One region of the Arthrobacter sp. MMS24-S77 genome, then DNA from elsewhere that is predicted to be linked to it. Evidence: predicted binding sites of a transcription regulator. Region 1 holds the regulator's gene; each other region holds the start of a gene.
The links. Region 1 encodes HrcA, which represses chaperone genes, less so after heat shock. Its sites were predicted from a motif close to TTNGCACTCGNNNNNNNCGAGTGCNAA; they were not measured.
Positions count from the first base shown of each region.

Region 2: a site for HrcA is predicted at 3,516-3,542, ahead of groES (co-chaperone GroES). Genes of this name have one in related genera too.
Region 3: a site for HrcA is predicted at 1,386-1,412, ahead of ACX5I4_RS10125 (Hsp20/alpha crystallin family protein). Genes of this name have one in related genera too.
Region 4: a site for HrcA is predicted at 2,415-2,441, ahead of groL (chaperonin GroEL). Genes of this name have one in related genera too.

Region 1 is NZ_JBTZRN010000001.1:2,462,722-2,467,982, reverse strand. Features, by position in the region: gene dnaJ (molecular chaperone DnaJ) at 1-1,072, opposite strand, end outside; gene hrcA (heat-inducible transcriptional repressor HrcA) at 1,133-2,146, opposite strand; gene ACX5I4_RS11245 (DUF3097 domain-containing protein) at 2,362-3,219, shown strand; gene ACX5I4_RS11240 (DUF4870 domain-containing protein) at 3,311-3,724, shown strand; gene hemW (radical SAM family heme chaperone HemW) at 3,779-5,008, opposite strand; gene lepA (translation elongation factor 4) at 5,072-5,261, opposite strand, start outside.
Region 2 is NZ_JBTZRN010000001.1:3,413,033-3,418,293, reverse strand. Features, by position in the region: gene ACX5I4_RS15615 (GTP-binding protein) at 1-643, shown strand, start outside; gene ykgO (type B 50S ribosomal protein L36) at 710-832, shown strand; gene ACX5I4_RS15605 (shikimate 5-dehydrogenase) at 884-1,702, shown strand; gene ACX5I4_RS15600 (THUMP-like domain-containing protein) at 1,723-2,961, opposite strand; gene ACX5I4_RS15595 (hypothetical protein) at 3,057-3,467, shown strand; gene groES (co-chaperone GroES) at 3,691-3,987, shown strand; gene groL (chaperonin GroEL) at 4,074-5,261, shown strand, end outside.
Region 3 is NZ_JBTZRN010000001.1:2,215,075-2,220,335, reverse strand. Features, by position in the region: gene ACX5I4_RS10135 (hypothetical protein) at 266-421, opposite strand; gene ACX5I4_RS10130 (MerR family transcriptional regulator) at 1,019-1,354, opposite strand; gene ACX5I4_RS10125 (Hsp20/alpha crystallin family protein) at 1,488-1,913, shown strand; gene ACX5I4_RS10120 (J domain-containing protein) at 2,115-2,567, shown strand; gene ACX5I4_RS10115 (hypothetical protein) at 2,600-2,974, shown strand; gene ACX5I4_RS10110 (hypothetical protein) at 2,997-3,326, shown strand; gene ACX5I4_RS10105 (alkylhydroperoxidase domain protein) at 4,112-4,720, opposite strand; gene ACX5I4_RS10100 (CMD domain protein) at 4,717-5,261, opposite strand, start outside.
Region 4 is NZ_JBTZRN010000001.1:889,503-894,763, forward strand. Features, by position in the region: gene ACX5I4_RS04160 (LytR C-terminal domain-containing protein) at 43-663, shown strand; gene ACX5I4_RS04165 (cold-shock protein) at 802-1,005, shown strand; gene ACX5I4_RS04170 (ABC transporter substrate-binding protein) at 1,005-2,357, shown strand; gene groL (chaperonin GroEL) at 2,656-4,284, shown strand; gene ACX5I4_RS04180 (RNase H family protein) at 4,612-5,261, shown strand, end outside.

The sequences.
Region 1 (5,261 bases):
TGCCCTCGGTGAACTGTTCGCCGCGCAATTTGGCAAGCTGGCGCAGCAACTCTTCCTGCGCCGCGTCGATCTTCCCGGGCGTCTCGACGTGCAGGTGTACCTTGAGGTCTCCCCGGCCGTAACCGCGGAGATGGGTGACGCCGAGTCCACGCAAAGTGATGACTTCGCCGGATTGCGTGCCGGCCTTGACATCAATCTCCTGGGGACCATCGAAGGTATCCAGCTGCAGCTCGGTACCCAATGCCGCGGCGGTCATGGGGACGCTCAGGGTTGCGTGAAGATCATCGCCCTCACGTATGTAGGTGGAATCAGTGTTGACGCGGATCTCCACGTAGAGATCACCGGAAGGGCCGCCCGCGGGACCTGCTTCGCCTTGGGACGACAGCTGGATCCGCGTTCCGGTAGCCACTCCACCCGGCACTTTGACGGTGAGCGAACGGCGGCTGCGGATGCGGCCCTGGCCGCTGCACTCATTGCAGGGATCTTTGATGATCGATCCGAAACCTTCACATGAACCACACGGTGCGGAAGTCATGACTTGGCCGAGGATCGAGCGGACTGCGCGCTGAACCTGACCCGAGCCGCCGCAAATGTCGCAGCGCTCCGGGTGGGTGCCTGCCCGGCAGCATGAGCCTTCGCATGTGGGACAGACGACCGCGGTATCCACTTCAAGCTTCTTGTTGACGCCGAAGACGGCCTCGCGCAAATCGATGCGGACACTGATCAGGGCGTCCTGGCCTCGGCGCATACGTGATGCCGGTCCCTGCATGCCGCCGCCACCTCCGCCGAAGAAGGTGTCGAAGATGTCCTGGAACGCGAACCCCTGGCCCGCGTAGCCTCCACCGAAGCCGTTGTCGGTGCCGTTCTCGTTGCCCGTGGCGTCATACACGCGGCGCTTCTGGGGGTCGGAGAGGACCTCGTAGGCGTGGGTCACGGCTTTGAATTCCTCGGCGGCGCCTTCCCCGGGATTCACATCGGGGTGCAGCTTACGGGCGAGCTTTCGGTAGGCCTTCTTGATCTCCTCGCCGGTTGCTTCCGGTGAGACGCCCAGAACGTCATAGTGGCTGCTCAAAGTCGGTATCTCTTCCTTGTTGTACTGCGTTTCTTGCGAGACGGTTTCCGGCCGCGGCTGTCAGCCGCCCAGAATGCGGGAAAGGTAGCGTGCGACGGCGCGGACGGCCGCCATGGTGTTGGGATAGTCCATCCGGGTAGGACCAAGAATGCCGATCTTGGCGCTGCTTCCCGGACCATAGCCGGTGGCGACCACCGATGCTTCGGAGAGACCGTCGTAGGGGTTCTCGCGGCCAATGCTCACGGTGACTCCGCGGGGGTCTTCGGCCATGTCCGAGAGCAGGCGCAACATGACCACCTGTTCTTCGAGGGCTTCGAGGACCGGTCCGATGCTGAGCGGGAAATCCACGTTGGACCGGGCCAGGTTGGCTGTGCCTGCCATGACTATGCGTTCGTCCCGGCTTCGGTCAGCCAGCCTTTCCAAACCGTGGGCGAGGACACTGGCAAGGCCTCGGAGCGCCGGCGGGCACAGGGCAACTACTGACGGCAGGACCTGCGGCATGAGGTCAAGCTGCGAGCCGGCAATGCTTCCAAGGAAACGCGTACGCAAGGCCATAAGCTCGTCGTCCGTGGCATCCGCCGCTGCGTGTACCACGCCCTGCTCCACTTTGCCCGTATCGGCGATAAGTACCACCAAGACCTGGCGCGGAGCCAGAAGCACGAACTCAATGTGCCGTACGCGGGCGCGGCTCAGGTGCGGGTACTGCACGACGGCGACCTGATTGGTCAGTTGGGACAGGAGCCGAACGGTGCGCTCAAGGATGTCCTCGACGTCGTCGGGTCCCTCAAGCAACGAGTGGATGGCCCGGCGCTCGGCGGCCGAAAGCGGTTTGACCTGGGAAATACGATCGACGAACAGGCGGTAGCCCTTGTCCGTGGGGATGCGGCCGGCACTGGTGTGCGGTGCGGCAATGAGTCCTTCTTCTTCCAGGAGGGCCATGTCGTTGCGGATGGTGGCGCTCGACACTCCCAAATGGTGCCGTTCTACCAAGGCCTTGGATCCGACGGGCTCGCGGGAGTGAACGTAGTCCTCCACGATGGCGCGCAACACTTCAAGCTTGCGTGGTTCGCTCACTGCCCACCTCCATTCAACAGCCAGTGCTGAACAGTTACTACTCAGCGACCTGATTTTCAACAATTAGCACTCAACATGCCCAAGTGCTAACAAGTCTAGTATGAGCCACCACGTTGTTAGCATTGGTACCGCTCGCGGCGAACATGATTCCCGCGCGGTCCGGCGGAATGTCCGTGACTGTCATTGATCCCTTAGCGCAAAGTGGTGTGAAGACCGTGTCTTACGACAATTGGGGCCCGCAAGACCTTTCCTCGCCTGCCAAGCGGCAGCTGCCCGAGGTCCCCGTTGAGCGCGGGATGGTTATCGAAGACGTGCAGTCCGGTTGGGTCGGGGCCGTGACCAGGGTGGAAAAGTCTGGCGGCATGCACATTGTGGTGCTGGAAGACCGCCGGGGAAAGAACAAGTCGTTCCGGCTCGGCTTTGGATTCCTTCTCGACGGACAACCGGTGAAACTTCTTCCGCCGGCGCCACGTGTGGCGGCCGGAGCGGTTGCCGGGCAAACAGGCAGGACCGCTTCGGGATCCGTCCGGGTTGCCGGCCAGCGCGCGCAAGTCGCCAAGGCAAGTCGGATCTGGGTGGAAGGCAAACACGACGCCGAACTCGTGGAGAAGGTCTGGGGAGATGACCTCCGGGTGGAGGGAATCGTCGTCGAACCCCTGCATGGCGTTGACGATCTCAAGGCGGCGATTGCCGAGTTCTCTCCCGGCCCGGGCCGCAGGCTCGGAGTCCTGGTAGATCACCTGGTGCCGGATTCGAAAGAGTCGCGGATTGCTGCCGACGCCATGACACTGCCCGGCGCGGCAGGAAACGTCCTGATCGTGGGCCACCCCTATGTGGACGTCTGGCAGGCCATCCGCCCCAAGGTCCTGGGGATCGAGCAATGGCCCACTATCGCCCGCGGGACTGATTGGAAGACCGGCATCCTGAAGTCCTTCGGCTGGCCGCACGAGACAGCAGAGGACGTAGGGCTGGGCTGGCAGAAGCTTCTCGGCGCCGTCCGCAGCTACGCGGATTTGGAGGCCTCCTTGCTGGGACGGGTGGAGGAAGTGATCGACTTCCTGACCGTACCCTGACTCCTGGTCCGGTGGTTGGTCCCCTGATGCCGGCCGAGCAAGTATTCTGGGACAGCAACACTGCACCGATAGACACTCGAAGGAAGAAACTGTGGCAGACAACGCTCCTGACGAACGGGACGGCGCCCCGGGCCAGTCCCAGTACCACGGCGTTCCTGCCAATGCGCTGCCCTTGACGGCCTCCGAAGACAGGCAGTGGGCCACCCTGGCGCATTTTGGCGGCATCCTTGGGTGTGTGCCCTCGCTCCTGATCTACCTGATTTTCCGCGAACGTGGCCCGTTCACGGCACAGGAATCCAAAGAGGCGCTGAACTTCACGTTGCCTCCAACGATTGCCGCAGTGCTCGCCAACATCCTGGTCTTGCTCCCGGTGGTTGGAAACCTGTTCGCGGTTCTGGCCACGGCAATTTGGGTCGCTGTGACCTGCTTCTCGGTCTCGGCCGGCATCCGTGTCAACCACGGGCAGCCGCACCGCTACCGCTTCAACCTGCGCTGGATCAAGTAGCCGCTGCTCCCCGGCGCGCTGGTGTTCGGGCCAGCTAGTGCTTGCGCCAGCAGGCTACTCCGGGAGGATGCGGCGCACCACGGCGTCAGCCAGTAGCCGCCCCTTGAGCGTCAATACCAGCCGTCCTTGGAACGCCGCCGCAGGCTCAACCAGGCCGTCCGCGATGAGGCCCGCGACGGCGTGGCGGCCCACCTTGTCGAGGGCATCGACCTGCAGCCCGGTGCCGAGGCGCGCCTCCAGCATGATGCGTTCCACTTCCCGGGTTCCGGCGTCGAGGGTTTCTCGCCCAGCGGCCGGCGACACCCCGCTACCGAGCCTGCTGGCATAGGCGGTGGGGTGTTTGACGTTCCACCAGCGGACGCCGCCCATGTGGGAATGCGCACCGGGTCCGATGCCCCACCAGTCGTCTCCCCGCCAGTAGGCAAGGTTGTGTTTGCACGCCTGGCCAGGCGTGCGGGACCAGTTGCTGACCTCGTACCAGTCCAGACCGGCCGCGCTGATCAGTTGATCGGCGAGTTCGTATTTGGTGGCGTGATCGTCGTCGTCGATTCCCGGGACTTCTCCGCGCCGGATCTGGGCAGCCAGCTTGGTGCCTTCTTCCACGATCAGCGCGTAGGCGCTGATGTGGTCCGGCTCGTAGGACAGGGCTGTCTCCAAGGAAGTCTGCCAATCGGCCATCGACTCGCCTGGAGTGCCGTAGATCAGGTCGAGGCTCACGGCAAGGCCGGCGTCGCGCGCCCATTGGACTACCAACGGGACCCGGCTCGGCGTGTGGGTGCGGTCCAGAACCTTGAGGACGTGCGGGACCGCTGACTGCATGCCGAAGGAGACCCGCGTGAAGCCGGCGTCGGCCAGCAACTGGAGCGACTCGGGGGTCACCGAGTCCGGGTTGGCTTCAGTGGTGACTTCGGCTCCGGTTTCCAGACCCCAGTGCCCGACGGCGGCCGTCAGGATGCGTGCCAGATCTTCAGCAGGCAGCAGAGTCGGTGTGCCGCCGCCGAAGAACACCGTGCTCAGGGGCCGATGCGGGAGCCCGGAGGCGCCCATGGCCTTGACGGCGAATTCCACTTCCGAAATTGCCGTGGACGCGTAGGCGTCCTGGGACGCGCCGCCCCCAAGCTCGGTGGCGGTATAGGTGTTGAAGTCGCAGTATCCGCAGCGCACGGCGCAGAACGGTATGTGGACGTACAGTCCAAACTTGCGCGACTCGACACCGTCAAGCACCTGCGGCGGCAGGACGCCATCCGCAGGTGCCGGATCTCCGAGGGGAAGGACACTAGGCACAGGATCCCCCAAGTACCCGTCCCCCGCGCGCCCGTCCCGCCGCGTTCTGGGCGAACAGCCCCATTACTTCTTGGCCTTGTCCTTGGATTCGTCGGTGGTCAGGGCTGCAATGAACGCTTCCTGTGGAACCTCTACGCGGCCCACCATCTTCATGCGCTTCTTGCCTTCCTTCTGCTTTTCCAGAAGTTTGCGCTTACGGGTGATGTCACCGCCGTAGCACTTGGCAAGGACGTCCTTACGGATGGCGCGGATG
Region 2 (5,261 bases), 950 kb from region 1:
CGAGCTCACCGGATTGCGCCCGGATTCGAGCGAGGCTTGGTCCCAAGGACTGGAACTTCTTGGGCAACTCGCGCCCCATGCTGCGATTTCCGCCCGCGACGACGACTTCCGGCCCGGCTGCTACGACGGCGCGGAGGCGCTCGCGAGGGTTCGTCGCGGTTCCGTGAGGGTTCCCCTCGAGGAAGAGTCGGGGAGCTTCCGGACCGTGCTCCACAAAGTGGAGCGTCCGCTTCATCCCGGGCGCTACAGGGAAGCCCTGCCCAAGTTGGCAGAGGGATGCCACTGGATGCGGGGCCGCCTGTGGGTTGCCTCGGCGGCCAAGATCCGGATCGCCGTGCAGGGAATCGGACCGCGGGTCTGGCTCGAGAGTACGGGAGAGTGGCTCGCGGATGCTGGCATCGACTCGGTTCGCGACGGCAAGGGCCGGCAGGACGAAGACGGTCTCAACGACGTCGACGCCGTTCTCGACTGGCACCCCCGCTTCGGCGATCGCGGCACCGTGCTGGCCGTGACCGGCCGAGGAGACGACGTCGATGCCACGGAAATCCGGGCCCTACTGGACGGATGCGCGCTGAGCGAAGCCGAGATGAGCCTCGATTTCGCTGCGCTTGAGGATCCGCTGGAGCTCGAATCCACCCTTTAGCCGGGCTTCAGCCTAGGTGGAACAAAACCGCAATCAAACAAGTCAAAACCCCAGAAGGAGAACCCCATGAAAGTCAGGAACTCGTTGCGTGCCCTCAAGAAGATCCCCGGGGCGCAAGTTGTCCGCCGGCGCGGCCGCACCTTTGTCATCAACAAGCTGAATCCGCGCTTCAAGGCGCGCCAAGGCTAGCTCCCCGTCTAGGCTGGGCAGAGTACCCCGCTACGCGAAGGAAGTCCCGTTATGCCGATCCTCAATAAAGACATGACGCTCTGTATTTCTCTCTCTGCCCGGCCGAGCAACAACGGAACGCGTTTCCACAACTTCCTCTACGAGGCGCTCGGCCTGAACTGGATCTACAAGGCCTTCGCTCCCACCGACCTCCCGAACGCGATCGCCGGCGTGCGCGGCCTGGGGATCCGCGGCTGCGCCGTCTCGATGCCCTACAAGGAAGACGTCATCGCTCTTGTCGACCGCATGGACGCTTCGGCCGCCGCTATCGACTCGGTCAACACGATCGTGAACGACGCCGGCGTACTGACGGCCTACAACACGGACTACACCGCGATCGCCCAGTTGATCGAGCGCAACGCGATCGACCCGGCGTCGTCCGTGTTGCTTCGCGGTTCCGGCGGCATGGCCAAGGCCACCGCGGCTGCCTTCCGGGACGCCGGATTCTCCCGCATCACCGTGGTTGCCCGGAATGAAAAGCTCGGGCAATCCCTCGCGGGGCTCTATGGCTTCGGCTGGCAAGCCGAAGTAGGGGACTCGACGGCGGATGTGCTTGTCAATGTCACACCGATCGGCATGGCCGGCGGACCCGACTCCGGCTCACTGTCCTTCCCCGAAGCGGCGGTGGCGGCCGCAGAGGTAATCTTCGACGTCGTCGCCCTCCCTGCGGAGACGCCGCTCATCAAGGCCGGTCGCGCGGCAGGCAAGACCGTGATCAGCGGCGCTGAAGTAGCCACTATCCAAGCCCTTGAACAGTTCGTGCTGTACACGGGCGTCACTCCAACGCCGGAGCAGGTGGCCGCGGCGGAGGAGTTCACGCGCGCCCAATAGGGCGCGCGTGAGAGGCCAGCTCAGGCCGTCGCTACCGGCTCCACCACAACAGCCACCTTTTCCTCGCCGATCCTGGTGAGGACCAGGGTGGCTGTTTTGTTGCCGAGCGCTTTTGCCGAGCCTTTTCCTGCCGGTAGCAGCTGCTTCCGCAGCTCCTCCGGGGTGACGGAGGTGCCGCGCTTCTTGATGTCCAGGACGCCGACGCCGTTGGCCTTCACCCAGGCTTTGAGGGCTTTGACGTTCAGCGGCATGACTTCCAGGACTTTGTAGGCGCGGGCGAACGGGGTCTCCACCAGTTCCGGAGCGCAGATGTAGGCAATGTGTTTGTCCACCAGGTGGCCGCCGAGCCGGAGCGCGACGTCGGCAACCAAGCCCGCGCGGATCACCGCACCGTCGGGTTCGTATAGGTATCCCGCCACGGGCCCGACGTCGGGTACCGGGCCGCCGTCGAAATCCTCGCCGCTGGTGATCTCGGCCGCGCCCTGCGGCCCGATGACCAGGGCAGCGCGGCGGACGCCGGGTCGAGCGACGTCGTTGAACCACAGGGTCACCTCGGTGACGTCTCCTCCGACCGAAACCCACTGCGCCTCACAGCCGGCCGGAACCGATTCGTGCGGCATCCCGGGGCCCATCTTGACGCCTACAGACTTGCCGGTAGCCGCCAGCGATTCAACGAAGGACAACGGCGGCGAGAACGCCTCCGGATCCCAGATCCGTTTGGTCCCCGACGACGACGTCGTGCGGCGCGCCGGATCAAGCCAGACGCCGTCGACGCCGTCAAGGGGCACCGACGTCGCATCGGAGTGCACCACGGATGCGTGCGGGAAAGGCATGAGGTTGATGGTGGCGCAGGCGGCGGTGGTCTCATCGAGCTCCACGGCGGTGACCTTGATGTCCATGGAGGCCATGGCCATGGAGTCGGCCCCGAGCCCGCAGCCCAGGTCCGCCACGTGCTGCGTGCCCGCCTTGGCGAAGCGTTCGGCGTGCCTGGCTGCCACATTGAGCCGGGTGGCCTGTTCCAAGCCGGCCTGCGTGAAGAGCATCTGCCGGGCGAATTCGCCGAACTTGGCCTCGGCCCGCGTACGGAGCCTGGACTGGGTGAGCACGGCGGCCACGAGGGCGGGGGAGTGGCCGTCTTTGCGCAGCCGCGCATTCAGGGCGAACGCTTCGCCATCGCGGTATGGTCCCAAGGACGCCAGCAGTTCCCAACCCTCGGTTGTCAGTAGGGGGGCAATCTGGTCCTGGGGTGTGTCAGCCATGGGAACTAGCCTACTGGCCGCCCGTCACCTACCGGCCGCCCGTCATACGGGGCGGAGAGGGCTCCATGACCATCCGGGCCGATAGGGTTGATGCCATGGAAGACAACCCAGTACGCCAGCCTGACGACGCCAATGGTTCTCCCTCTGCTCCCGATAAACGTCCCTTCACCGGAAATCTCTCCACGTATGCCCGTCCTGCGCTCATCGTGGGTGCTGCGATCGCCATAGTCTGCATCGCGCTCTTGATCATTATCTTCTTCCTCGACTCCTTCAACGCGGCCACCTACTCCATGACCGGAAAGAGCGTCCAGGACGCCACGGACGAGGCCCGCGACATCCGTGACACCTACATGGGTGCCCGTATCGGCGCGATCATCGGACTGGTGGTGTCCGGCGTCGTCGCGCTCGCCAGCGGCGTAGTGCTCTACCTGAACCGCGGAACCGCGCCGGAAGAAGAGTACGACGACGGCGAGGACGTTGACTTCGACGACCTCGCCGGGCAATGAGCTACTTGAGCTGCAAGCGGCCTGCCGCCGTTCACCCGTGACGGAATTCTGGCACTCGCCTTGACCGAGTGCTAATGCTTACATAGAGTCTTGATTAGCACTCTCCCTAGGCGGGTGCTAATCATGCCGCCAGGCACTTACCGGCACCGCGACGACGGTAAGCACGCCACGGCACCCCTGGTTTGATAGTCCATGTACTACCTCACGTAAAGGAGAGATCCGAGTGTCGGTCTCCATTAAGCCTCTCGAGGATCGCATTGTTGTCCGCCCGCTCGAAGCAGAGCAGACCACGGCTTCCGGCCTGGTTATCCCGGACACTGCACAGGAAAAGCCGCAGGAAGGCGAAGTTGTTGCAGTTGGCCCCGGCCGCTTCGATGACAACGGCAACCGCGTGCCCGTCGATGTAACCGTTGGCGACGTCGTCATCTACTCCAAGTACGGCGGAACTGAAGTCAAGACCGGCGGCAACGAATACCTCGTTCTGTCCGCCCGCGACGTTCTGGCGATCGTCGTTAAGTAATTTCCTGGATCCCGCATCGCAGATCGAGTCGGACTTCTTCTGACTGAATCGGCGGTGCGGGTTTTCCGTCTTGAAAGGACACAACCATGGCAAAGCAGCTAGCGTTCAACGACGCTGCCCGCCGCTCGCTCGAAGCAGGCATTGACAAGCTCGCCAACACCGTCAAGGTGACCCTTGGCCCGCGCGGCCGCAACGTCGTTCTGGACAAGAAGTGGGGAGCTCCCACCATCACCAACGACGGCGTGACGATCGCCCGCGAGGTCGAGCTGGACGACCCGTACGAGAACCTTGGCGCCCAGCTGGCCAAGGAAGTCGCCACCAAGACCAACGACGTCGCAGGCGACGGCACCACCACGGCTACCGTGTTGGCACAGGCCCTCGTCAAGGAAGGCCTGCGCAACGTTGCCGCAGGCGCAGCCCCGGGTGAAATCAAGCGCGGCATCGAAGTCTCGGTCCAGGCCGTTGCCGCCCGCCTCCTGGAGAACGCCCGCGAGGTAGAAGGCACCCAGGTTGCCAGCGTTGCAGCGATCTCCGCCCAGAGCGACGAGGTTGGCGAACTGCTGGCCGAGGCTTTCGGCAAGGTCGGCAAGGATGGTGTCATCACCATCGAAGAGTCCTCCACCACGCAGACCGAACTGGTCCTCACCGAGGGCATGCAGTTCGACAAGGGCTACCTGTCCCCGTACTTCGTCACCGACGCGGAACGCCAGGAAGCTGTCCTGGAAGACGCGCTCATCCTGATCAACCAGGGCAAGATCTCCTCGCTGCAGGAATTCCTGCCGCTCCTTGAGAAGGCCCTGCAGGCAGCCAAGCCGCTCTTCATCATTGCCGAGGACATCGACGGCGAGGCACTGTCCACGCTGATCGTGAACCGCATCCGTGGCACCCTGAACGTCGTTGCCGTCAAGGCTCCGGGCTTCGGTGACCGCCGCAAGGCCATGCTGCAGGACATCGCCACGCTGACCGGCGCGCAGGTTGTCTCCCCGGAGCTCGGCCTGTCCCTGGACCAGGTTGGCCTCGAGGTCCTCGGCAGTGCCCGCCGGATCACCGTCACCAAGGACAACACCACCATTGTTGACGGCGCCGGCACACCGGAGGACGTCGCAGCACGCGTCGCCCAGATCCGTGCCGAGCTGACCCGCACCGACTCCGACTGGGACAGGGAAAAGCTGCAGGAACGGCTTGCCAAGCTGGCCGGTGGCATCGGCGTCATCAAGGTCGGTGCAGCCACCGAGGTTGAGCTCAAGGAAAAGAAGCACCGTATCGAGGACGCA
Region 3 (5,261 bases), 250 kb from region 1:
CGGCCGAGAAGAGAGTCGCCATGGGCTCGAACTTTTGGACTGCTCCCGGTTCCCCAAGTTGAACTCCGGCCTCTCGGCCCAGCCGTGCCCCCGCTATCAGAACGCCGCCCGAATACGACAGACACTCGCGGTGTATAGGCGGGCAGTCAATGCTGCAACGAAGACCAGCCCCACGACCGGCAGCCACTGGATGCCGAAAATGGGCGCGGTGATCCCTCCCGTTCCGGCGCCGAGCGCTATGCCACGATTCGGGCGTGACCGGGACTTACACCCTGCGGCCTCGGTTGACGAAGAACATGATCACTGCGACCACCAGGACGATCGGAGCGATCCACAGCAGGAAACCGACAGCCTTCACCGTGCCGCCGATGATGAACAAAACGATCGCGATAACAGCCAGGATCCACAGCAGCGCGCTCATTACCATTACCTCCCAAATTGCGTTCTCGAACGGCCCCGGTCGGCGGCTGGCCCCAATCTACTCCGCACAGAACAGGGATTCCAGCGATGCGCCACCGCTGGAAAAACGTTGAGGACGCGCGTGGTCCTGACGGGATCAGGACGACTCGCTGCTCCGGCGCGTCCGGGTCATCCAGCGCCAAAGAGGCCGGCGCCGTCGACCACGGCTTCGGCCCAGGAGTTCATTCCCGGCGGCCGCGGAGCCAGCCGGTTCCTTGGTGATCGGATCTGTATTGTTTGGCACGCCGTCATGTTCCGGTCTGCCAGGTTTGCTTGTTTCAGCGTCCAGGGTCCACCTCGCTGCCCGTGCTTTCAGCCGCGATGTTCTGCGGTGCTGGGTGCGCATCGCGCCCGGCCGCAAAATCACGGCATGCCAGATCCGTGCCCTCTTCGAATCAGGCGTCCTCTCCCATACCTAGCACCCCGGCTCGACCCCCGGATCGGAGCCCGGAATTCAAGAGCGAAGTTACGGGGCCCGGCGGGAGGCAACGGCGACGGCGCGGTTGAAAGGCGCAGCCGGCCCCGCTCGTTTGAAGCCCCGGCCAGGACTCTGAAAGGTTCAGCGCTGATCGGTTCCGCCTCCCGGACTGGACGGGGCGGTATCCCGTGGAGCGTCCGCGGACCGGAGTTCCGCCTCGAGGCGCCGGTTGTCGGCCTCCAGGACGAGGACCATCCGGATGCCGGCCAGGTTCAAGCCCAATTCCAGAAGCTCGCCGATCCGCCGCAATACCACGAGATCGTTCTCACTGTACTGGCGGGTCCCGCCCAGGGTCCTGCCCGGCTCCAGCAAACCCTTGCGTTCGTACAGGCGCAGGTTCTGCTGCCCCGTTCCCACCAGTTCGGCCGCAACGGAAATCGCGTACACGCCCTTCCCCCGGTCCTCGGCCTGGCCCATCGGGTGCCTCCAAAATCCTTCGAAAATCAGGCTTGCCCTGATCCATATGCAGTGCTATAAGAAATATATACCAGCCACTATAGATCGGCTGGGTTGACAACAAAAAACTGCGATCTGCAAGGAGTGACACACCATGCTGATGCGAACCGACCCCTTCCGTGAATTCGACAGGCTCGCCGAACAGGTACTCGGCACCACAGCCCGGCCGGCGGCCATGCCGATGGATGCCTGGCGGGAAGCCGAGGACTTCGTGGTCGCCTTCGATCTCCCCGGAGTCAACGTGGACTCGGTGGACATCGACGTCGAACGCAACGTGCTGACCGTCAGAGCCGAACGCCCGGACCCCGTCGGCGAGGGCACGGAACTGATCGCCTCCGAACGGCCCCGCGGCGTCTTCAGCCGCCAGCTCATCCTCGGCGACGCGCTGGACACCGAAGGCGTCAAAGCAAACTACGACGCCGGTGTCCTGACCCTGCGCATCCCGGTAGCGGAGAAAGCAAAGCCGCGCCGGATCGAAATCGAAACCACCGGAAAACAGCGCCAGGAGATCAGCGCCTGACAGGAGGCGCAGCCTGCCGGACCGGGAGCGCCACAGCGGCCCACCATGTAAAGAGGGCGGTCGAGTTCACAGACCACGCCACAGCGCAGCCAGCGCACGGATGGATGAGGCCCCGGGGAAGACTCCCGCAACGATGGTCCCCGGCCGAACAGGCCGGGGACCATCCTCCTCCCCGCCTACGAGAACACAGCACCGCCAACGATGAGGAACAACGGCCCTGGCCCATACGACATCCTGCATATCACCCCGACCGCCACAGCGCGTGAGGTGGCGCGGGCCTACCGGACGCTCATGCGCGGACGGCACCCGGACACCCGGGCGGCCCGCGAACATCCCACCGGCTCGGGCCCCAAGACGCCGGAGCCGCAGGAAGAACTCCAGGAACTCCGGGACATCATGGCGGCGTATGCCATCCTCGGCAACCCGGAAAAGCGGGCGGCCTACGACCGGGAGCACCCGCGTCCAGCCGCGAACGCCAAACCGCAGCCGCCTGGCGGCTCGTTGAGGACACCAGGGCAGTTGCTTCCCGCCGCGTCGCTGCTGATCGGACCGGTCATCTGGGAACCGCCCGCCGGACGGTCCCCCGGAATGCCGGTCCGGCAAGGCCCATATCCACCAACCGGCTACACGCTGATCCGGTGGATCAGACGCTGAGCCGGAAAACCACGCAATCGCAAGGAGCCCCAATGAGTGCCTGGCGCCCGTACGACAACCAATTGATGCCCGCGTTCTACGAACGTTTCGAAAAGCGGTGGGGCAAAGGAACAGCGCCGTTCCTGGACCCCGAGACCCACGAACAACCCATGCCCCGGGCCCAATGGATCAACCCGGACACCGGAGCCGCGGTCGCGGTCGTCCCCATCTGGGCCGAAGACCCCCAGCACCGCTCCTTCGGGGTGTTCTACCTACCCCCGGCCGGCGACATCTGGGTCCTGCGGCCCGGCTACACGAACTACCTCGAAACCGACACCAGGAATACCGAGCAAGCCAGCCTGCGCAACGACGCCTTCCGAAAAGCCGTCGCCCACGCCAAGGAATTCATTTACGGAACCCAACCCTGAAAACCATCCCCCGGAGTACACCATGACCCCTCCACAGATCAGCCAGTTCCTGCAGGACTGCATCGTCAAAGACGACACGAGCGATTCAGGACTCGACGGCGACGTCTTCTACGGGCTCTACGTCAGCTGGTGCTCCCTCAACCGTAAAGTCCCCCTCCCCGACCATGCCTTCCGCACCGCCCTGCGCCTTGCGGGCCTTGTTAAGGAAAAGGACGGGAAGGGCAGAAAGAGAGTCTTCCAAGGCCTGCGCATGAGAGGACCAGCCGCCGTGGACTACATCCTCAACAGCAGCGCCCAAACCCCGGCGGACCCCGGTTGGAGCAGGAGGTCAAGGTCCGGCCGGACGCCATGACGAGCCGGACCCTGTTTCCGCCTGGTGTCCGGCGCCAACGCCGCTCCAGGTTTGCAAAAAGATCTGTGCGCTGCTGCTTCCGGGCAAGCGGCCCGCGGATGGGTGGACCAGGGGCCAAGGTAACGCGCCAATGCCCGGTGTCACCTTGGGCCGGGCACTGGCGCAGCTGCCCCTTACGACCGGGAGTAGCTTTCCAAGCAACTTCCTCGCCAAAGTCGGTTTCATCATGTTGTGCCCGGGAGCCTGAACCATGAACTGGTGTTGGCCGTCCACGACCAACCAGACAGGACCGGAACGAGGAACCGAATAAACCCACCCCAGAGCTGGCGGAGACCCAACTAGCCCGGACCCTGACCGCCACCCCACACACCTGAACAGGCCACCGCGGCAGCCAGGCACCAGCCGAGAACCAGCGTCAGAGGACCTGCCCACAAACTTTGTGCACACGTTAAAGCAAAAACCCGTCTGCACATCGAGACATGCTGGCCTAGCTCGTCTCTCTCGGATCCCGAGTGAATTAGTTCGGAACCGAATAATCACTGTTACGAATAAAGGAATCCGATGCGGGCCGCCGACCTGCGTTACCCCGAAAACCGCTGGGACTTCTTTCGTAAGAACTCAAGGTCCCTGAGGACCTGTTCCAAGGCGCTGCTTCTTGCCTCCGGCGCCCGCTCTTGGCCCAATTTGCTTGGCCGTTCCTCGGGCAACGCGTTACTTTCGCTCGGACGCCAGGGTGAGGTCGTGTCCGCGAGCGGATCGTAGAAGATTTGAAGGTTCATTCTCGCCTAGCTACGCTTCGGGGCCTCGGGCTCACCGAGCGACAGCATGAGTCGGTTTGCCCAGTTGAAGAACGAACTTCCATGGATGACGTCGGAGATGGACAGCGTATCCAGCCCAGCGCGTTCCAAGTCCGCGATGTGCCCCGGACCGAGCTGTGACGGCGTTTTCGAAAGCGCGACGGCGGCGGCGACGATCGCGTTCCACCGGGTGCCGAGATCGGTTTCCACCCCGCCGTCGAGCAAGCGCTGAATGTCGTCGTGGCGGTCCGAATAATGCGAGGCGAAACGCGAGTGCACGGAAGCGCAGAACACGCAGCCATTAAGGCGCGACGCCGCTGCTGCCGCCAACTCCCGTTCGGCCCGCGGCAGGCCCTCGGTGGCATTGTAGAAGATGTCCTTGTCAGTCCTGGTGCGGGCGCCAAGGATGTCCGGATCCAGTGCGAGGAGCCGGAAGTAGTCATTCTTCGCCCTCGATCGGTCGACTAGACCGTCGTACTGTCGCTCGGTGAGGGTCTGTTCCTCAGGGCCCTGCAGCCACGGCCGCCAACCCAGTTCCTCTTGGGTGAAGGCCTCGGGTCGGTCGAGACCGGGATAGGTGATGACTTCCTGGCTCATGCGTCGCTCCTAGCGGTGGTGTGTGCAGCAACAGCTGCCACGAGGGATTCCGTTGATTCGGATGCAGCGGCCAGCACCTGAAGACCGGAAATGACACGCAACTGATAGGCCAGGAACGCGACGAGCTGTGAGAGTGTGACAATCCCTGCCGTTGACCATCCTGCGTCGAGCAGTTTCTGGAGTGCCTCCGGGGAAGACTCCCGGGGCCTGAACACCAGTGAGTGGGCGTGTTCCAGCGCCGCGGCAAGCCTGGCGCCGAGTTCAGAACGCAAACCGGGCGGGAGCTCGAAGCGCGGACCACTGAGGCTTTCGCCCCGGAGCCCGGGCTCCCGGTACTCGCCGTACGGACCGGTTCCGGCACCCGCGGAGGCAGCACGCCCAAGGAGCGTCTCAAGTCCGCCGGTCACGGCAGCCGCGGCACCGCCGTCGTCCGTTGCCCGCAACGCATGCCCCAGTCCTTCACTGTAGAAGTCCGCAGCCGGGCCTTGGCCGTGCAACTCCGCGACAAAGAACGCCACTGCAAAGCGCTCCTGGAGGCTCA
Region 4 (5,261 bases), 1.6 Mb from region 1:
GCTGATCCCCCAGCAAGCAAGCAGCAAGGACAAGGCTTCACCATGACCAAATTTGCCCGGGATGAATTCGACCGCGTCCCGCAGAGCTCATCGCGGCAGGGTGTCCACCGGCTCGTCGCCTCCGCTTCCCGCCCCGCGCTGTGGCCCGTGCTGCTCCTGGGTGGCATCGCGCTGGCTGTAGGCCTCGTTGCGTTCCTTATTCTTCCGAAGCTTGGCTTCACCTCCTCGACAACGCCGCAAGCTGCCGTTAGCGCTGACGCTTCCAGGCAAAGCGCCGGGGCTTCCGCTCCGGCACAGTCTGCAAGCGCTTCTGCGAGCAGCCCGGCGCCGGCGTCCAGCCAGCCGAGTGACACTCCATCCAGCACGCCAACGCCCACTACGGCGCCGTTGGACAAGACCGCGGCAGTCGCGGTCTACAACGGCACCACTACCGGCGGCCTGGCCGCCCGGGTGGCGGGCGTCGTGCAAGGCGGGGGTTGGCCGTTGTCCACGGTGGCAAACTGGGGCGGTATGCCCCAGCAGACGTCGTCGGTCTTCTACAAGGGCCCGGCCCAGAAGGGCAACGCTGAAGCCCTCGGCAAGCTGCTGGGCATCGCAAACCTTGTGGACAGTGCCGAATTCCAGCAGCCGGTGGTCGTCATTCTGGGCCCGGGATACAAGTAGAACTCGGTTACGCCTCAATAACATTGCGGCCACCCACACCCAAGGTTGCGCTACTGCAACGTGACTGTGGTTACAGTAGTTGTGAGCTGGCCCGGAGATCCCGGAAGCTGGCCACCGCTAGTTGAAAGTGTGGGGATCATGGCTTTGGGAACCGTCAAATGGTTCAATGCCGAAAAGGGCTACGGATTCATCACCGTGGATGAGTCCGGTGACGACATCTTTGTGCATTGGTCCGCTATCCAGATGGATGGCTTCCGTGCCCTCGAAGAAGGACAACGCGTCGACTTCGAACTGGGCGAGGGCCAGAAAGGCCCGCAGGCAGAAAGCGTGCGGCTTATCTAGTGGGAGTTGCGGCAACAAGGCTGTCCCGGCCCGTTGGTCGGCGCCGGTCCCGAGTAGTTTCCCTTCTCGCAGGCAGTGCTGCCCTGGCCCTGGGGCTGGCCGGATGCTCCGCACCCCTCGGCAACGCCAGGCTTGACGCCGTGACACCGAGCGGCGACGGCGTCCTGCGCATCGGGGTGATTCTGGACAACAGCGGTAGTTCCGCATTCATCAACGAGTCAGAGCTGGCGGCGGCCAGGCTGGCCGTCAAGCAGATCAACGACGCCGGCGGATACAGAGGCCGCCCCGTCGAGTTGCTTCCGGCGTCGGCGGCGAGTGGAGACAGCAGCGCTAGCCAAGGGGCCAGCGCAGCGGCCTTCACTGCGGACACTGCGACGCAAGCCAAGGCATTGCTCGGTGCGCACGCCGATGTCGTTGTGGGCCCAACGGATTCCAGCCACGCGGCCGCTGCCATCGGCGTTCTCTCACCCGCCCGGGTTCCGCTCATCTCTCCAGCCAATACCGCCTCCGGACTCAGCAGCTACAGGAGCGGCGGATTCTACTTCCGCACATCGGCCGCCGATGCCGCGCAAGGCAGTGTCCTGGCGAAGCTAGCCCACGACGCCGGCGCCACGCGGCTTTCCGTCCTGCATGAAGCCGGGGACTACGGTACGCGTGTCTCCGGAGCAGTCATGGACGCTGCCCGCGGCCTGGGAATGGACGCCGTGGCCAACGTGGAATTCGCGGCGGGCAAAGCATCTCCGGCTGCGGCGAGCATCAAATCCGGCACGCCGGACGCCGTCGTCGTGGTTGCCCGTGACGGTGCCCAGGGCGCCCTGGCCGAGCTTCTGAACTCGGGGCTGAACGGCAAGAAGCTCCTCTTGAGCGACGGCGCCATCCGCCAATACGAAACCGCGCTCGGTGCAGGCGGGCTCGACGGTGCGCGCGGAGTTCTTCCAGGAATCTTCCCGAGCGCGGAGTTCCAAGCCGGGCTGACGGGGATCGACCCCAAGCTCAAGGACACGACGTACGCTGCCGAAACGTACGACGCCGTCACTCTCGCGGCGCTTGCCGCTTCGGCCGCGAACGACGACGCCGGGGCCTCGATCGCGGCTTGGCTCACCACCGTATCCGGCGGAGTGCGTCCGGCGTCGGGTGATGCGGCGTCGAAAGAGCGCACATCCTGTGCGTCATACAAGGATTGCGTCGAGGCGCTGAAGGGGGCCAAGCTCCCGGATTACGACGGCGAGTCCGGCACCATCGGATTCGACGCCAACGGGGACGTCACCTCGTCCAACTACATGGTCTTTACGTATGGCGCTGACAACACCGCGCGCGTGAGTGGCAAGGAGACCGCTTCGCGGACGCCGTGATGGGCTGTGCCGATAGCGAATTCGCCCGGCGTGGCGAGTAGTTTCCAGCACTTGCTGCTTGCACTCTCCTCGGGTGAGTGCTAATTATTGATTAGCACTCTCAAGCATTGACTGCTAATTCTTCGTGTGGCTCCGGCCGCTGGGGAATGGTAGCCGTGCAAGAGGGATCAAAGAACACCTTGCTGGGGTGAGATCCGGAGCACGCGGCGTACAGAGGCCGAATGTGAAGGATCGTCCGTCGCGGGCACCGCAGTGAAGGCACCTTCTTAACGACTGTCCCGAAAGGACTACCGCCGTTATGGCCAAGATCATTGCATTTGATGAAGAGGCACGCCGCGGTCTCGAGCGGGGTCTTAACATCCTCGCCGACGCCGTCAAGGTCACCCTCGGCCCGCGTGGACGCAACGTCGTCCTCGAAAAGAAGTGGGGCGCCCCCACGATCACCAACGATGGTGTTTCCATCGCCAAGGAGATCGAACTGGACGACCCGTTCGAGAAGATCGGCGCCGAGCTGGTCAAGGAAGTTGCCAAGAAGACGGATGACGTCGCTGGCGACGGCACCACCACGGCCACCGTCCTGGCCCAGGCACTGGTCAAGGAAGGCTTGCGCAACGTAGCTGCCGGCGCCGACCCGCTGTCCCTCAAGCGCGGCATCGAGAAGGCTGTTGAAGCCGTCATCCGCGAGCTGCTCGCCTCAGCCAAGGAAATCGAGACCAAGGAAGAGATCGCAGCCACGGCTTCCATCTCCGCCGGCGACTCCGAAATCGGTAACCTCATTGCTGAAGCCCTGGACAAGGTTGGCAAGGAAGGCGTCATCACGGTCGAGGAGTCCAACACCTTCGGCCTGGAGCTTGAGCTCACCGAAGGCATGCGCTTCGACAAGGGCTACATCTCCGCTTACTTCGTCACCGACGCAGAGCGCCAGGAAACGGTCCTCGAAGACCCGTACATCCTGATCGTCAACTCCAAGATCTCCAACGTGAAGGAACTCGTTGCGGTCCTGGAGAAGGTCATGCAGTCCAACAAGCCGCTGCTGATCATCGCCGAAGACATCGAGGGCGAGGCCCTGGCCACCCTGATCGTCAACAAGATCCGTGGCACCTTCAAGTCCGTCGCCGTCAAGGCTCCGGGCTTCGGTGACCGCCGCAAGGCGCAGCTCGCCGACATCGCCATCCTCACCGGTGGCCAGGTCATCTCCTCCGAGGTCGGCCTGAGCCTCGAGAACGCAACCCTCGAACTGCTCGGCAACGCCCGCAAGGTCGTTGTGACCAAGGACGAGACCACCATCGTCGAGGGTGCCGGCGACGCCGACGCCATCGCCGGTCGTGTTGCACAGATCCGTGCCGAGATCGAGAACTCCGACTCCGACTACGACCGCGAGAAGCTGCAGGAGCGCCTGGCCAAGCTGGCCGGCGGCGTTGCAGTCATCAAGGCCGGTGCCGCAACCGAAGTTGAGCTCAAGGAACGCAAGCACCGCATTGAGGACGCTGTCCGCAACGCGAAGGCTGCTGTTGAAGAAGGCATCGTCGCCGGTGGTGGCGTTGCCCTCATCCAGGCCGGTGCCAAGGCATTCGCCAACCTGCAGCTCGAAGGCGACGAAGCAACGGGCGCCAACATCGTCCGCGTTGCCATCGACGCTCCGCTCAAGCAGATCGCTTACAACGCTGGCCTCGAGCCGGGCGTTGTCATCGACAAGGTCCGCGGCCTGCCGTCGGGCCACGGCCTGAACGCTGCAACCGGCATCTACGAGGACCTGCTGGCTGCCGGCGTCAACGACCCCGTAAAGGTCACCCGCTCGGCACTCCAGAACGCTGCCTCCATCGCTGGTCTGTTCCTGACCACCGAGGCCGTTGTTGCCGACAAGCCGGAGAAGAACGCTCCGGCCATGGGTGGCGGCGACGACATGGGCGGCATGGGCGGCTTCTAAGCCCCCGCGCTAGCTCACCAGCCACACGCACGACGGCGGTTCCCACCTCAGGTGGGGACCGCCGTCGCCGTTAACCGACGCGCGCGTTTGGACGGACGCTCGCTCACGTATGTCGTGTTTTCTTCCGATGCTCGCTCACTTATGTGGGGTTTTGGCCGGACGCTCGCTCACCTCATTTGCTGCAGGAGGGTTTGGGAATTGGGCGCCAGGTCTGCAGGAGGGTTTGAATTTTTGGGTGCATAAGTGAGCGAGCGTCATTCGGGGGCGTGACTCTGCCGCGGGGCCCGGAGGTCTGGAGTGTCGGGGTGGTCTGGCAGGATGGAAACCATGACGATTATTGCTGCCGCCGATGGTTCTGCCCTCGGCAATCCCGGGCCAGCTGGCTGGGCCTGGTACGTGAACGACTCTTGTTGGCGGGCCGGCGGATGGCCGCACGGAACCAACAACCAGGGCGAACTCATGGCGGTGCTGGACCTTTTCCGGTCCACGGCACACGTTCCCCACGAAGAGCTGAAGATTCTCTGCGACAGCCAATACGTCATCAACTGCATCACCAAGTGGATGCCAGGCTGGAAGCGCAAGGGATGGCGTAAGGCCGACGGAAAGCCTGTCTTGAACGTCGATCTGCTCAAGGACATCGACCAGGCCATTGTCGGCCGCAAGTACACGTTCGAATGGGTCAAGGGTCATGCAGGCCACGACCTCAACGAGGCGGCCGACGATCGTGCGCGCGCCGTCGCCACCGCATACCAGCAAGGAACCGCTGCTCCGAGCGGTCCGGGTTATCCGGGAGCCGACGAACCCGGACGATCCGTGCCCCTCAATCGCTCGGCCCGCCAGACGGGGCCCTCAGACCGCGCTGTACCTACGGAACCACTCTCGCTTTTCGACGGCCCTGACGCCCCGGACGAAGACTTCACACTGTTCGGCGATCAGGATCTCTCCAATGAGCCAATGAGGGGTACCGGGCCGGAAGC